DNA from 3 places in the Pseudalkalibacillus sp. JSM 102089 genome. Region 2 is predicted to be linked to each of the others. Evidence: predicted binding sites of a transcription regulator. Region 2 holds the regulator's gene; each other region holds the start of a gene.
The links. Region 2 encodes LexA, which represses DNA repair genes until DNA is damaged. Its sites were predicted from a motif close to CGAACATATGTTCG; they were not measured.
Positions count from the first base shown of each region.

Region 1: the regulator LexA is predicted to act here: its motif matches at 3,453-3,466, upstream of ABVF21_RS10560 (SPL family radical SAM protein).
Region 3: the regulator LexA is predicted to act here: its motif matches at 2,873-2,886, upstream of uvrB (excinuclease ABC subunit UvrB).

Region 1 is NZ_JBEWYW010000003.1:433,891-439,239, forward strand. Features, by position in the region: gene ABVF21_RS10550 (zinc-ribbon domain-containing protein) at 182-1,339, shown strand; gene ABVF21_RS10555 (S1C family serine protease) at 1,362-2,525, shown strand; gene ABVF21_RS10560 (SPL family radical SAM protein) at 2,585-3,415, opposite strand; gene ABVF21_RS10565 (hypothetical protein) at 3,527-3,928, shown strand; gene ABVF21_RS10570 (LysR family transcriptional regulator) at 4,069-4,947, opposite strand; gene ABVF21_RS10575 (citrate synthase/methylcitrate synthase) at 5,063-5,349, shown strand, end outside.
Region 2 is NZ_JBEWYW010000001.1:447,288-452,636, forward strand. Features, by position in the region: gene ABVF21_RS02215 (YneF family protein) at 85-312, opposite strand; gene sirA (sporulation inhibitor of replication protein SirA) at 405-848, opposite strand; gene ABVF21_RS02225 (HesB/YadR/YfhF family protein) at 1,009-1,296, opposite strand; gene ABVF21_RS02230 (DUF896 domain-containing protein) at 1,414-1,650, opposite strand; gene ABVF21_RS02235 (YneB family resolvase-like protein) at 1,717-2,367, opposite strand; gene yneA (cell division suppressor protein YneA) at 2,371-2,691, opposite strand; gene lexA (transcriptional repressor LexA) at 2,843-3,466, shown strand; gene ABVF21_RS02250 (hypothetical protein) at 3,722-5,011, opposite strand; gene ABVF21_RS02255 (iron chaperone) at 5,296-5,349, opposite strand, start outside.
Region 3 is NZ_JBEWYW010000011.1:86,954-92,302, forward strand. Features, by position in the region: gene uvrA (excinuclease ABC subunit UvrA) at 1-816, opposite strand, end outside; gene uvrB (excinuclease ABC subunit UvrB) at 824-2,800, opposite strand; gene ABVF21_RS19015 (sulfite exporter TauE/SafE family protein) at 3,016-3,882, shown strand; gene ABVF21_RS19020 (DUF2198 family protein) at 3,886-4,116, opposite strand; gene ABVF21_RS19025 (acyl-CoA thioesterase) at 4,250-4,777, opposite strand; gene ABVF21_RS19030 (hypothetical protein) at 4,921-5,256, opposite strand.

The DNA.
Region 1 (5,349 bases), on a different contig from region 2:
CTTTTGAATCAATCCCCCCCCCCCACTTTATAGGCTATTTTATAAGTAAGCTCTTACTCGATTTGAGCGAAAATTGCTTTATATTTCAATTCCCCAACAACCTACTGAAAAATATTTCCCTTACAAGGGAAATGTGTCAAAATATAACTAGCAATTGAGATTGAAAGCAGGTGGAATAAGGATGTACTGTCCACATTGTGGAAAAAAAAGAGGCGATGATGAGCAATTTTGCTTCTCTTGTGGAAAAGAACTAGTCACTCAAAATAAATCTAAGCATAGCCTTTCCATTCTGTGGCGTTGGTTACCAGTGATCGTGTTTTTTCTTCTTTCTAGCACACTTGCCGGCTATTATTTTTATGAAGAATCAACGTCAAAGGCAGCGATTCGCTCATTTGAAAAGGGAGAGGAATTAGCTAAAAACGGCAAGCTCGAAGCAGCACAAAAAGAATTTAATGAGGCTCAACAAAAACGACCTCGTTTCCCAGCTGCCCAAAAAAACGAGAATATTGTAACGATCGCATTAAACGTTGAAAAGACTTTAAAACAGGCGGAAACCGCAAGAAAAAAAGATAACTACAGTAAAGCCTTAGATTTGATTAAAGAAGCTGAGCAAACCTCAGCATCCTATAAAGGAGATCTATTCTCTACTTTACAAGAAGACATCGGAATGGTTCGGACAACTGTGATGGTTGCCGAATTAAAGTATGATATGAAAGGAAAAAAATCCATTGATGAATTGAAACCTGTGTTAACAAGGGCTGAAAGTTTACAAGTGGATGAAGCCCAAGACATAGCCGGACAAATTCGTAATCAAATTGTCGACTTTTCAATTAATGAAGCAAATGGTTATTTGGAAGAGAACCACTTTACGGAAGCATTAAACTCAGTAGAAGAAGGCTTAGAAATCAATAAAGGTAACGAAAAGCTATCAAACCTTCAAACCGTAATCGAAAAGAGACGAAATTCGTTTGAGGAGGAGCAACAGAAGCGAATTGAACATGCTATGGTTGCTGCAGCAAAAGAAGAAGAGATGAATCGTACAAGCGCGATTGAGCTCAATGAATTAGAAACAAAGGTGACAGATTACAATGAATTAAAAATAACAGGTACGGTCACAAGCAAAGCCACTGTTCCCGTCAATTCGATCGGGGCTTCTTATAAAGTATTGGACGGAGATGGAAAAGAGTTTGATAAAGGGGAGGTTTATATTAACCCCGACAAACTTTATCCTGACGATACAGGTAAATTTGACTTTATAATCTACGATGTAGGTGAAGACGTGAAGGATCTTGATCAATTCACAGTCGAAATTGATCATTTCACATGGTACTTGGATTAGCAGAAAGGAGTATTCAAGACGGATGTCTAAGAAATTGGCTTTGCTACTATCCCTTGCAAGCTCCCTCTTTATTCTGATTGGGGGCGGCGCAGGTTTTTATTTTTTACATGATTACTATTCAAATACAACCGTTGAAGCAACATCTTCTCTAGGAGAGAAAACAAATGCTCCAGAGAACCAAAAGAATGATTCAGACTTAAAATCCGTCATTCATGAGACACAAAAAAGCGTTGTGCAAATTGAAGTCGCCTTAAAAGATGGCACTTCTTCTGGATCAGGCTTCCTCTATAATACGAACGGAGACGTCATTACGAACGCTCATGTTATCGAAGGTGCACAAAAAATTACCGTTAAAACCTCTGATGCTAAACAATTCGAAGCTCAAATCATTGGTATGGGTGATACGATAGATGTTGCGGTGATTCGCGTTCCAGGATTAGAGGGAAATGATCCCCTCCCTGTTGCAGAAGAGCGCATGGCGGAAGTTGGGGACAATATCATTGCTCTTGGTAGCCCACTCGGACTTCAGAATACCGTTACAACAGGGATTGTCAGTGGTCTCGATCGAGAATTCATCTTAGAGCCCTATCGCTATGAGCATATCTATCAAATCTCTGCCCCCATTACAAAAGGGAACAGCGGAGGTCCCCTTATTGATGCTAATACTGGAGAGGCGATCGCCATTAATTCCGCAGGAACAGACTCAGGGGCAATCGGCTTTAGCATTCCGCTCCCCAACGTTATTGAGCAAATTAAAAATTGGTCTGATGACCCAGTAGAAATAACGGTAGATGATGAAAGTAAGGAAGAAGTATCAACACCACAAGGACTCACAGGAGAAGACTTTAAGAATAATGCTACCTATCTTATTGGATATTTCTATGAAAGCTTGTCTACTCAAGACTATGTCACTGGCTACTCCTTACTTGGCAGTCGCTGGCAGAGTGAAATGCTGTATGAAGATTTTCGAAGTGGCTATATCCATACCCTTGACGTTGAAGTTTCAAATATGACCGGAAGTTTAAATCAAACGAATGATCAAGTAAAGGTAACAGCTACTATTAAAGCACAAGAACGAACCGAGGATAAGAAGACAACAACTTCTCTATACAACGTCACTTACCAGGTTGGCTATGAAAATGACCAATTGAAAATTCTAAGTGGTAAGGCTGAAAAATTAAAGTAAAATAGGCAACATAAGGCTAGAGATACATTCTCTAGCCTTTTTTTCGTTTATTATTTATACTATCCCTCGTCTGGAGGTAAAAAACCTTCTTGAGAAATATAAATGGCGCTTTCAGGAAAAAAGGCCTGTAATCTCTTCTTTATTTTCAAATAGGCTTTACGTTGATACCAATCTTCTAGGCCCGCGTCTTCAAAGAGCTTACGAATGCCAAGCTGCTCTGTTCTTTTTCCACCGCTCCCATCACCCATGAAAAAGTCATCTAGCGTGAGGCGATCCGTTACTTCAGCTAACTTCTTAGGGAAATGTTCAGAACACGGGAGAAGTGGCGCCACTGCCGCTTGTACAGGAATACCGTTTGCTCGTAACGTTTGTAGCGCCTTTAACCTTGCTGCAATTGGCGGTGCTGATGGCGCAAAAATTTTGCGCACTGAATCAAGGTCTGTTTCTACTGTCATACTGACCAGAACCTTTTTGCCGAATTTTTTTAACAAATCAATATCTCTAGTGACGAGTGGAGAGCGGGTTTGAAGAAATAGAAAATCAGGCATTTCTTCTACCATAGCTTCAAGTAATCTTCTTGTTAAATTAGTCTTAAATTCAATAGGCTGATAAGGATCTGTCGAAGAAGACATAAAAATCGATACTTCTCCTTTTTTCCGAGCTTTCGGGATCTCTTTTTTCACAAGATCCACAGCATTTTCTTTAATATCTACCCATTCTCCCCAATCCTCTTCCCTAAAAAGGGCAATCGGCATTCTTCTGACATAGCAATACGAACAACCGAAGGCACATCCAGCGTAAGGGTTCAGAGTGTGACTATATCCATTAAGAAATCCACTACCTTTTGTTAAAATAGACCGAGATGTTCGCTTCTTAATTGAAGGCTGCAATGGCTATCCCTCCTTCTTCCATTAGTGTACCACAAACCGAACATACATTCGATTATTACGAATAATTTTTCACTAAGCGGGCACGGTAAAGGTGAAAGGTGGTATAAATTGATGAAGCGTACTGTAAGCTGTCTCCTTTTCTTACTTCTTCTTTTACCAATTCATACTTATGCAGCTGGTCCGATTCAGCTCATTCAAGGAAAGTGTCCAACTTCACTAGATCAATCGGCATCAAAAAAAGGCCTTACAATGAAAGCTACAACGATTCTTTCAGGGTTAATGGCCAACACTCCGGGTACAAATTCATGGCAGATCATTAGCATGTCACCTTTAAAAAAGAAGTCACCCTATTACGCGCCAGCCGTTAAAACCTGTGAAAAAAAAGTCGCAAACCACACTTACCTCATTGATGTCCTCGTAACAAAGAAATCTTCTCAGCTCCCCGTACGCATGCACCTTTTTGCTTCTAAAGAGGAAAAGGGTTGGAAAGTTTGGGGACTAACTACTTACTAAATGTGTATATTTTCTTTTACATCGCACATACTACTCAAGCGTGTAAGCTAGCCGTCAGGATCTATGACACGCTACCATCCCACACTCTTATTTCACACTCGGAAAATAAGAGTATAGCCCGATCAGGACGCTGATCGGGCTTAATTCATGCTTTTCTCAATAAATTGTTTAAATATTTCTGTTTCCTCCGAAAGATGTTGATAGACCATGTATGTGTGAACCTCAGGCAGTTTGATTTCTACAGTATCCACTTGAAGAATTCTCCCTTCAAATACCTCACGCCGAACAGATGACCATGGTAAAAAAGAGAACCCAAGCCCTTCCTCAATAAATCGCTTTGTAATGTGTACTTGCGATACCACCATCGTTCGAACACCTTCATATTTAGAACGTAGCTCAACTAAAAGATCTTCCCAATAATCAGGATGATTATGCGTGAGTAACGTTGATCTCAAACAAAACTCACTTAAAGATAAAGGCAGACTCGTTTCCGCATCTCCCCCATCGTGTGGCACAACTAAAACAATCGGATCGGCTCCAATTTGTTCATTTTTCACATATGCCTGCAAAGATTTCATTCTTGAAAGACCGAAATCTGCATCATTCTTGGTGATCATCTCTCCAATTTCATTAGACTCACTTACTTTTACAACGACCTCAATCGATGGATAAGCTTTCATAAATTGCTGAAGGACGTTAGGTAGAACCGTAGCAGCAATTAAAGGGGATACAGCAATCGACAACTTTCGATGGTACCCCTGCCTCCACCCGTTCATATGACGTAAGCTTGTCTCATACTGTTCAACTAACTCCCTCGCATGCGGAAGGAATTGTCTTCCTGCTTCAGAGAGCATCACTCTTCTACCGCTCTTCATAAATAGCTTACTGCCAATCTGCTTTTCAAGTTGTTGAATGTGAACCGTAACAGTAGGTTGAGCAAGATAGAGTTTTTCCGATGTTTCCCTGAAATTTTCATACGAAGCAGCTGTGACAAATGTTTTCAACCAGTTTAGATTCATTCTTATCACCCTTATTGATAGCGTTTCTCTATTAATTATTTAGTAATTATTTATTAGTCATAATCATATCGAATCGATACACTAGATACAAGACGAATGAAATGGAGTTGAGTTTATGATTCATGCCGGATTAGAAGGAATCATTGCGGCTGATTCCAATATCAGCCTTGTAGACGGAGAGAACGGTTTGCTTGTCTATCGAGGACACTGGGCAAAAGAAATTGCGAAAGAAAAATCATTCGAAGAAGCCGCCTACTTCCTATGGAATGGTTCATTTCCTACTGAAAAACAGCTAACTGCTTTCACCTCCGCACTTGGTGAAGCAAGACACTTATCACCAAACCAGAAGGAAATCATAAATCGTTTACCTGAAAAAATGGAGATGATGAGCGTTATTCGAAC
Region 2 (5,349 bases):
TTAATCCTACACTCTAACCTCTCACACTAAGCTAACCCAATCAATGATTTGTTAAAGCACTCTGTTACCAGAGTGCTCAATAAGCTATTTATCGTTGTTTGTCATTTGACTATTCATAGCCTTCATCATCTGATTAATCTTCTTCTGAGAAGGTTTTTGCCCCATTTGCATCATCATTACACGAAGCATATTTTCATTAATAGGGGGATTCTTCTTTAAATAGTCCATCATATATTTGCGGGCAATAAAAAAGCCAAGTGCTACTCCAGCAATCAACGCTAGCACGCCCACAAGCGTGTACATCCACCACATTCTAGATTTCCTCCTTATTCTTTCTCTTCCAATAGTGTACTACAACCCTTAATGATTATACAATAACGTCTATTAAAATAGTAGGAGTTTATTCAAACTAGTTTCTGTTGTTTAATTGGGTTAAGCCACCCGTATCGACCGGATTGGAAGTCAATCGCAAAGAACGAAGGAGTTAATTTTCGTATCACTTCAAAAAAGACTGTTTCAGCCTCGTTTGATCCGCTAGCATATATATTTATCTTCTCGCTTCTAACAAATAAAGATGCATCGCTTTTAGATTGTTTAATACACAATCGATGCCCTTCATTTTTAAATTCATACGTGCGAAAGCCACCCAATTCATTGACTAAACAGGTATTTAGTTCTTCTTCTTCCACAGGCTCTGTAATAAAGGCTACCTGTTTTTCTAGAAGCTCTTTCTGATCAGCCTGAATAGCCCGCTTCCTTTCGAGGAAAAGTTGATACAACAGATGCTCCTTACCAGCATATTGTTCTGCAATGTGCTGCTTAACGAAATACATTTCGTAATGCCTCATATAACTCCCCCCTACCCAAGAATCGACTCATATAAAAGAAAGTATAAATGAGTTCTCATAAAATGATTGTCTATACATGGAGGCTAGGCTTCACTAGTTTTGTCGAAATTAAAAAGACCTGTACTATAACATATATGTTATAGTACAGGTCTTTAGAATGCTATGCCATACTCGGCAGGTCACAAAGAACACCGCCGGATCTCTCATCATAATCAAGCTTCATTCGATCAACAAACCATTGATCGTCCGGTCGAACGAAGTACGTAACTCCTCCAATTTCTTGCTTATAATCATCATATGAAGGCTTATCAGACATGACCCCAAGAGAAAAACCTCCGCTGTCTCCACTCCCTGCGTAGCGTACGAATAACCTTAAGCAATCACCGTTACCAAGTTCCATCTCATTTTTGTAAAACTCAGCTGCAGAATCAGTTACAACAAACATCATATCCGCCCTCTCCGTTTTGTATTAGTACATCTTGTTATAGTACAGTATAACGAATATTCGAAAAATTGCAACCATAAAAATAGCCTAATTTTGCTTTTCGCAAAATTAGGCTATTTTCTACTGAAGAAAGCGACGGTTTTTCTTACTTTCCTTAAGCTTTTCAGGTGTTACATCTGTACCTTCTTCATCTACAACTTTTATAGAATGAAGTTGGTTTTTGAAAGAAGAACGGAAATTTGCTAAATATTCCTTACGTAGCTTTTTCTGTTCTTTTTTCTCATCTTCTGTTAATGATGATTCTTTCGCTTTACGAGATAGCTCGTTAATTCTTTGGAGTTTATCTTCAAAAGGCATGTAAAATAGCTCCTTTACTGAAACTTGTATCTCACATGCTAACGCATGTTTTGAACATAGACAAGTTTAGTGCTTCTCGTTCTGCTCGTCAACATATTCCTGATAACGTCTATGTACCGTTGCTTTCGAAGCGTGATGTCCAAATCCTTTTAGCGTTGCAGCTATTTCATTAAACGTAAGACCACGGTTTCGTAGATTAACAATTTCTTCGATTGGAACTTCCACCCGCTCACGCCCACCTTGATTTTGCTGGCTGAGGTTTCGCTGCGGTCGATAGCCTTCTTTAACCGCCTTGTCCATTCCACGTTTAATTTTCAGATTATGAAGCTTGCGCTGAAATTCTTCAACGATACTAACGATTTCAAGAACCATCGAATCAGATTCCGACAATTGAAGTTCTCCGTTTTGATTCACTGTATAAATCGTCCCTCCATATTTATGGACGGCATGTAGAAGAGCGATCTTTGCATTCCCTCTCCCAAGTCTCGTTTCATCTTGAATGAGCAATGCCTCAACATGCCCCTCTTTCAATAAGTCAAGCACCTCGAGTATGCCATCGCGATCAATGTCATACCCGCTGTGCTTTTCTTCAATCAAGCGCTGTATAATGAAACCTGACTGTGATGCAAATCGTTGTAGTTCTTCTTTTTGCCTGGCAAGAGAAGACTCCTGTGCTTCTTTCTTTGTGCTTACCCGACAATAAATAACGGCGTTCATACTTTATTCTTTACCCCCAAGTGCGGTAGCGTTCGCTTCAACAGGGATGATGAGAGTATCTCCTGCTGTAATTCGGTTTGCATCAATGCTATTCACTTCTTCAACCCAGCTGACGAACTTCCGATCAGACAACTCATGTGCAGTACGGAATTCTTCCGCAATTTCTAAAACAGTATCTCCCTGCTCCAATTGTACCGTTGTGTAACGATCATACTCCTCAGCTGCAGCTGTTCGCAAAGATAAAAACACAATAATTAACACAGCTACAAAAGATATAATGACAAGAAAATCAACTCCAGACAAGCCCCCAGCTTGCTTTCTCATCCCAATCACCCCATATGCGAATATTTGTTCTGTTTTTAGTATATCAGAACCTCTGTTCGTGTCAACTAATTTCTTCGAACTTATGTTTGTATGCGAACAAAAATTCTGGTATACTACTAACAAATAGATAGATTGGAACGAGGTGCCAGATATTATGAAACTATCAAAGCGTCAGCAGGACATTCTGGACTTTATTAAAGTCGAAGTTAAGCAAAAGGGTTATCCACCCTCTGTAAGAGAAATTGGCGAAGCTGTTGGACTCGCTTCAAGCTCCACTGTCCATGGCCACCTGGCAAGACTCGAGAAAAAAGGGTATATCAGACGAGACCCAACAAAACCAAGAGCTATCGAAGTGCTTGGTCTTGATGAAACAATCGATATTCCTCGTCAACACACTGTAAACGTTCCCGTCATTGGTAAAGTAACTGCTGGTCAACCGATCACTGCCATTGAAAATGTAGAAGAATACTTCCCGCTTCCAGAGCAGTTTGCACAGGATGAAGAGCATACTTTTATTCTTGTGATTGAAGGGGATAGTATGATCGAAGCTGGTATTTATAACGGTGATATGGTCATTGTGAAGCAACAACCAACTGCAAATAACGGTGATATTGTTGTCGCGATGACAGATGAAGCTGAAGCAACTGTTAAACGATTCTTTAAAGAAAGCAACTACTTCCGACTTCAACCGGAAAACTCATCGATGGAACCGATCATTCTTGATTCCGTTTCTATTCTTGGTAAAGTAATTGGGGTCTTTCGCTCCATTCACTAGAAGCGCTGCGTGCGCTTCTTTTTTTATGTTATATAAGCTTTCTGGGCTATAATATAACAATACGAGCTTCTTCTCTTCTTTTATTTATTAATCCCTCCGTCTGTGTAAATGATCGCAGTTTGAAGAGCATAGGGGTGTAGCTTTACATTACAACCAACCTCACCGACCTACTTTTAACTCTTACAGGCTATACAAAACCGCCCTTCATTTAAATGAAGAGCGGTTTTGTATACTTCTAACATTATTCTTAAACGGTTACTTTTCAGCAGCCTCTGAAGCCGCTATAACTAATTCAACTGTTTGATCTACTGTCGCCTGACGGAACTTTTGGAACTCATCAGTGATATAAACGGAAGGATCTTCAGGATAGTACTCCTGAGCGGCTACGTGAAGGTGTCCACCCGGAATATCATAAGCTCCTATCCCAATTCGCACACGATTGGATCGGTACTGACTTTCATTCGATAAGTAGCTTCCGCCTCCTCCTTTACGAGCTTTTGATCCTTCAGTCGGACCCCCTTCATGGCATTCATACGGTTTATCACGATATTCTGGTGCGAGCCATTCGCATACTTCATCGCCTCTTTCCACCGGCCATGGTCCAGTATTGGCTGCAATCATTTCCTTGTAAGGAAGCGTTGTTTCAATAAATTCCGGCAGTTTTTCAGGCATCGGCCAATTGCTCACTGTCGGAATAACTTCTGAGCGATCTTCAAGAGTGTTTCCAACCCCTGTGCGCCATCTCCCGGCAAACCCTTCGATGGTCATAGCTTTTGGACCCCCTTGACTGATTGTCATCATGAGATCCACCTGCTCTTTACTATTAACCAGGTAAGGTCCAAATGTATCTTCAACGATTCCTTCATCAAAATCATCCCATCGTACCGGAAAATTCGCTGCTTGAATAAAAGCTGGACCTTCTTCCGTCAAAACGACTTTCCCATCCATTTGAAGCGCTGCAGCGCCAGAAGGGTTTGATCTCCTAAATTCCTGTTCTAAACGGTATGGATCAAATCCACTTACTAAAACGCGCTTAACTTTCTTCCCTTTTGGAAAATCAATAGAAGTAATTCCCCTTGACGTGTACTCTAGTTTCTTCATCAGTTCTTCTTGCTTTTTCTCCGTTACTGTATATGATGGTTCCCATTGCCTGAGGGCAGCAGTCATATGTAATCGAGTCCAATATAGCGGGCGATCATCATAACGATCTAGTTCCCCTAAATCATTTCGTTCGCCCTGAGCTCGAGCCACAGCCGTATCCCACAGCTTCTCACCATGCTTTTCGATCACTTTCTCTGCTTTTTTTACACTTTTCGCTTTGCACAAATCTTCCTTAAATTCATCTGCAAAAACTGTAAACTTCGCCTTATCCATAATTTGCTGTGGGATAGGGGCACCGTCTTCCATTCGCTGCTCCTCTGGTGTTAGCGCCGCATCAGTGTTAAAGCAATCACCTTTGGCACTTCCAGTTAACGGTGAGAAACCGAAAGTTAACATCCCTACAAGAAAAAGCGCAATCCCATATTTCCATTCCCTAGATTTCATATTTCTGTTTTCCTCCCCTTCTAGTTGAACTATCTTCTATTGTAGAGATGGGAGGTTGCATTTTTCAAACTATTACAAGTATTCTGATCAAAAATGAATCATTCGAAGTGGATCATGTATGGATAACATACTTATATTATAGAAAACCGTGACGTTTTCTCTGCATCTTTCGACATATAGATAAGCTTAGCTATCATTTAATGAACTTCATTTAGTTTAAATGTAATCTCATATAGCGGCGATCAATCGGTTGATCCGAATAAAAGCCTGTCCCGCCTATTTATTCACTTGCGCCAGAAAGTTGAACAGTCTGCCTTATCATGAATATTGAATTCGAT
Region 3 (5,349 bases), on a different contig from region 2:
AGGACTGTTAAACGAAAATAATCTCGGCTCCAATTCCCCGATGGAAAAACCACAGTACGGACAGGAATGATGCTGATTGAAGAGAAGCTCTTCCTGCCCCATAACATCTACAATCACCTGGCCACCACCAAGATTAAGGGCGGTTTCAAGGGAATCTGCTAATCTTGATTGAACGCCTTCTTTCACAACAATACGATCAATCACAACTTCAATGGAATGTTTCTTGTTTTTTTCAAGCGAGATCTCATCTGCAACTTCCATCATCTCACCATCTACTCGTACGCGAACATAGCCTTGCTTCTTAATATCTTCTAGTACTTTTACATGTTCGCCTTTACGACCTGAAACGACTGGGGATAAAATTTGGAGCTTTGTTCGCTCTTCATAAGTCAGTATCCGATCAACCATTTGTTCGATCGTCTGTGACGTAATTTCTACGCCATGACGTGGACAGACAGGGCGACCAATTCTTGCAAATAGAAGACGGAGGTAGTCATAAATCTCGGTTACCGTTCCGACTGTTGAACGAGGGTTACGACTCGTTGTCTTTTGATCAATGGAAATGGCGGGAGACAGACCTTCAATAGCATCTACATCCGGCTTATCCATTTGTCCAAGAAATTGTCTTGCATATGCTGATAACGATTCAACATACCGTCTCTGTCCTTCTGCATAAATCGTATCAAATGCTAGAGATGATTTTCCTGATCCTGACAAGCCTGTTACAACAACAAGCTTATCTCTTGGGATCGATACATCTATATTTTTTAAATTATGGGCTCTTGCCCCTTTGACGACGATTTCATCGTTTGCCATCTGTTCGTCATCCTTCCGCTTTAAGCTCTAATAGTAGGTCACGAAGTTCTGCAGCACGTTCGAAATTCAGTTCTCGTGCAGCTTCCTTCATTTCAGTTTCCACATTTTCAATCACTTTAGCACGCTCTTGCTTCGTCATCTTACCTTGCTTAGGAATCTTGTATTCTTCACCATCTTCAGCTGCAACCGTTGCTCTTATACCTTCACGCACTTTCTTTTGAATGGTTGTCGGAGTAATGCCGTATTTTGCGTTGTATTTTTGTTGAATTTCTCTTCTACGACTCGTTTCATTCATTGCCACTTCCATTGAATTGGTGATTTTATCAGCATACAAGATAACATGGCCACCTGAATTTCGAGCAGCACGTCCGATTGTTTGAATTAAAGAACGTTCAGATCGTAAGAACCCTTCCTTATCTGCATCCAAAATTGTCACAAGGGATACTTCCGGAATATCAAGACCTTCCCTTAAGAGGTTAATTCCTACAAGAACGTCAAATACACCTAATCTGAGATCACGAATAATTTCAATACGCTCGAGCGTCTTTATTTCAGAGTGAAGGTAACGTACCTTTACCCCCATTTCAAGTAAATAATCCGTTAAATCCTCTGACATCTTTTTCGTAAGTGTCGTCACCAGCACTCGCTCATTACGTGCAGATCGCTGATTAATTTCATCTAATAAGTCATCAATTTGACCTTCGATAGGACGAATTTCAATCGTCGGATCAAGCAGACCGGTTGGACGGATAATTTGTTCGACAACTTTGGTTGAATGTTCTTCTTCATATGGCCCTGGCGTTGCAGATACATAAACAAATTGATGAGCCTTCTCTTCAAATTCTTCAAAGCGAAGTGGGCGATTGTCTTTTGCTGATGGCAAGCGGAAGCCATGATCCACTAGCACACCTTTTCTTGCCTGATCTCCATTGTACATTCCTCTTACTTGGGGAAGCGTAACGTGAGATTCATCAACCATAATTAAGAAATCATCTGGAAAGTAGTCCATTAACGTATATGGCGTTGCACCTGCTTCTCTCAGTGTCAAATGCCTGGAATAGTTTTCAATTCCTGAACAAAAGCCCATTTCAGCCATCATTTCAATATCGTATCTCGTTCGCTGTTCAAGACGTTGAGCTTCAAGAAGCTTTCCTTCTTCATTTAAAACCTTCAGTCTCTCTTCAAGCTCAGCTTCAATTCGCTGTATCGCGATTTTCAACTTTTCTTCACGGGTAACGAAGTGGGAAGCTGGGAATATAGCCACGTGCTCTCTTTCTCCAAGAATTTCACCTGTTAGTGAATTTACTTCAGTAATACGGTCAATTTCATCTCCAAAAAATTCGACGCGAATACAGTGTTCATCTCGTGAGGCAGGGAAAATTTCCACAACGTCTCCTCTAACCCGGAACGTACCACGTGTGAAATTAATATCATTTCGCGAATATTGAATATCAACCATATTGCGCAACAGTTGATCACGATCTTTTTCCATACCTTTTCGAAGCGAAAGTACTAGGCTTCTGTATTCTTCTGGATTACCGAGACCATAAATACAAGAAACACTTGCTACAATAATGACGTCATTACGCTCAAACAAACTGGATGTAGCAGAATGTCGTAGTTTATCTATTTCGTCATTAATACTTGCATCTTTTTCGATGAATGTATCTGATTGAGGTATGTACGCTTCTGGTTGATAATAATCATAATAGCTTACAAAATATTCCACAGCATTATGCGGAAAGTACTCCTTAAATTCACTATATAATTGACCAGCAAGCGTTTTATTGTGCGCAATAATGAGGGTCGGTTTATTCACCTCTTGTATCACGTTAGACATTGTGAACGTTTTACCAGTCCCTGTTGCGCCGAGCAACGTTTGGTGGCGTTCATTATTATGAACACCTTGTACAAGTTTCTTAATGGCTTCAGGCTGGTCGCCTTGAGGATTATAATCAGATACCAACTCGAACTTTTTTTCCACCATCTTCGCCTCCGTTCCTATCATCCATGTCACTTATTATATCACAGAATATGGTCTAAACTTCAATTAAAGCGAACTGATATTCGCATTGCATTTTCAAGGTTATCTTTCTCTTCATTCAAAACTGTTGTATGCTGTTAAAGATTGATTCACAGTGTAGCAGAATTCACGCACTTAAAGGGATTACTAAGTATTACTACAAAGGAGTTTTAACATTGCTGCTTTTATGGGCTTTACCACTTGGCCTCTCGATCGGTGCTGTCTCAGGATTTTTTGGCGTAGGCGGGGGATTTCTCCTCACACCTATCCTTTTGTTACTTGGTTATTCACCTGCAACAGCAATCACCATTAGCCTTCTTTATAGCATGAGTACTTCGATTTCTGGAGCTTTGAAGTATATTCAAAGTAGAAGAATTCTATGGAAAGTGACTCTTTTTCTATCGATTAGTGGCATGGTCGGCACACAGCTTGCTCAACCACTTGTCTTATATATGGAAGAGAGCAAAATCGATGGTCCTGTTATCTCAACTTTATATATCGTTCTTCTTGCATACTTTTCCATATCCATGCTTTCCAAAGGACAAACTATAGATGAAGAAAATTCTTCTATTTCTGTTTCCCCTCTTCGAACAATTTTAATCGGCTTACTAGGCGGATTTATTTCTTCTACTCTTGGAGTGGGGGGCGGTTTTGTCATGGTACCACTTTTAATTCATGTACTACGTCTCCCGCCACGCCTTGCAGTAGGTACATCTTTAACTTCGATCTTCTTCATTGTATTGACCGGTTTTTTCTCATATATTCAAACGGTTACCATTCCGACCACCCTCGCCATTCTCTTAGTGAGTGGAGCAGTCATTGGAGCTAGAATTGGGGCTGGAATGACAGATTCTTTCACTGAAACCACAATAAAGAATCTCCTTGGTATCCTTTACTTTTTTACATTAGTTAGTATTCTATTACAGCTATTCCATCAATCAATTTCAGGCCTACTCATTCTATTTCTCTATATCATTTGCTTAATGTGTCTCTTCATTTACCAGTATTGGACGAAAAAGAAGCGCCTATTCTTTTTAAAATAGGCGCTACTTCATTTTCTTCTTATTTTGTTTTTGTGTTTTCATTGAAAAGTAAAATCCAACAAGCGCTGACAAAACCGTTAAGACAATCAAATGTATCGGATGATCGATTCCACCAAACACAGCCCACATAAATAAAATCGTTAACCCGAAACTAACGTAAGTATTATATGTAACTCGCGTAAACACGACCATGATAATTGCCGGAACGAATAAAGCAATTAATATTCCTTGCATACTGGTAAGTTCCCCTCTCTAATCACAACTTCTCCCCCCATCTTACAACAAGTTAGGGAGAGAATGCTATGATCATAAAAGAAAACTCATCATTGGATATTCGTAACCTTGTCACATAGAATAAGAAACAACTTTACAATGTAGTAAACTGAGCTGCATCCCAAGGCTTTGGTGTTCCAAATTCACGAGCTAGCTTTCTACTTTCACCTTTGCGACCTTTACGAATCTCTTTTCGTTCAACAGCTGTTTCATTCAAGAATTTCTCCTCTTCTGTTTCAGGGTAAACACCTGGTACTTCAACTGGATTTCCTTCTTCATCAAGGGCTACAAATGTTAAAAGCGCAGTCGCACATACGTGACGTTCACCAGTGAACATTTTCTCTGCAATTGCTTTAACGAAAACCTCCATTGATGTCTTATGAGTCCACGTCACCATGGATTCAAGACAAACAATGTCTCCTTGGTTAATCGGATGAAGAAAATCTACTGAATCGGTTGAAGCTGTTACACAGGGTCTTCTTGAATGACGAGTTGCTGAAATAAGAGCAACGTCATCAATAAAGGCCATCAGTTGACCTCCAAATAATGTTCCATGAATATTTGTGTGAGTCGGATTGACTACGGTTGCTTTAGCCGTTCTGGACTCATTGGTAGACTTCATATTTGTATCTTCGAATACATTGTCCATTCTAATCACCTTTTCTTTCTTAATGGCTCTGCTAGTAAATTATTTTCTAGATTCATACCCTAATCGAGTAAATCTGTGTTGTTAGAAACAAATGACGAAATTCAACTCTTTATAGCTTATTTACTATATTTAAATCCTTTTTCACTAATCCGAGTAATAGGATATTCTTTTGACTCAGCAAGCATTTCAAGAATATTAAAGAGGGATGACTTAGAAATCGTGATTCTATAATGCTTCTCTAGTAGATCTGTCAGGTAAAGCGGCCCCATTGCCACTTGAGAACGTTCAAGGATTTCTACGATTTCGGAAATTGGAGCTCTTGTAACGACAGACGCGCTACCGTGCATTTGATTCATAATTGTTTCACGCTCTATTTCAAACTTTTGAAGCAACTTCATTTCTCTTTCATTAAGATCCATTAATTGTTGCTGCAACTGCTTTTCTCCAGTCATTGCGACATGCTCCTTTACGTTAAGAATGATCAAAGTGTAGCAAGCGTATTGCTAACATACAAGACAGTGAAAATCACTGTAAACGCAATCATG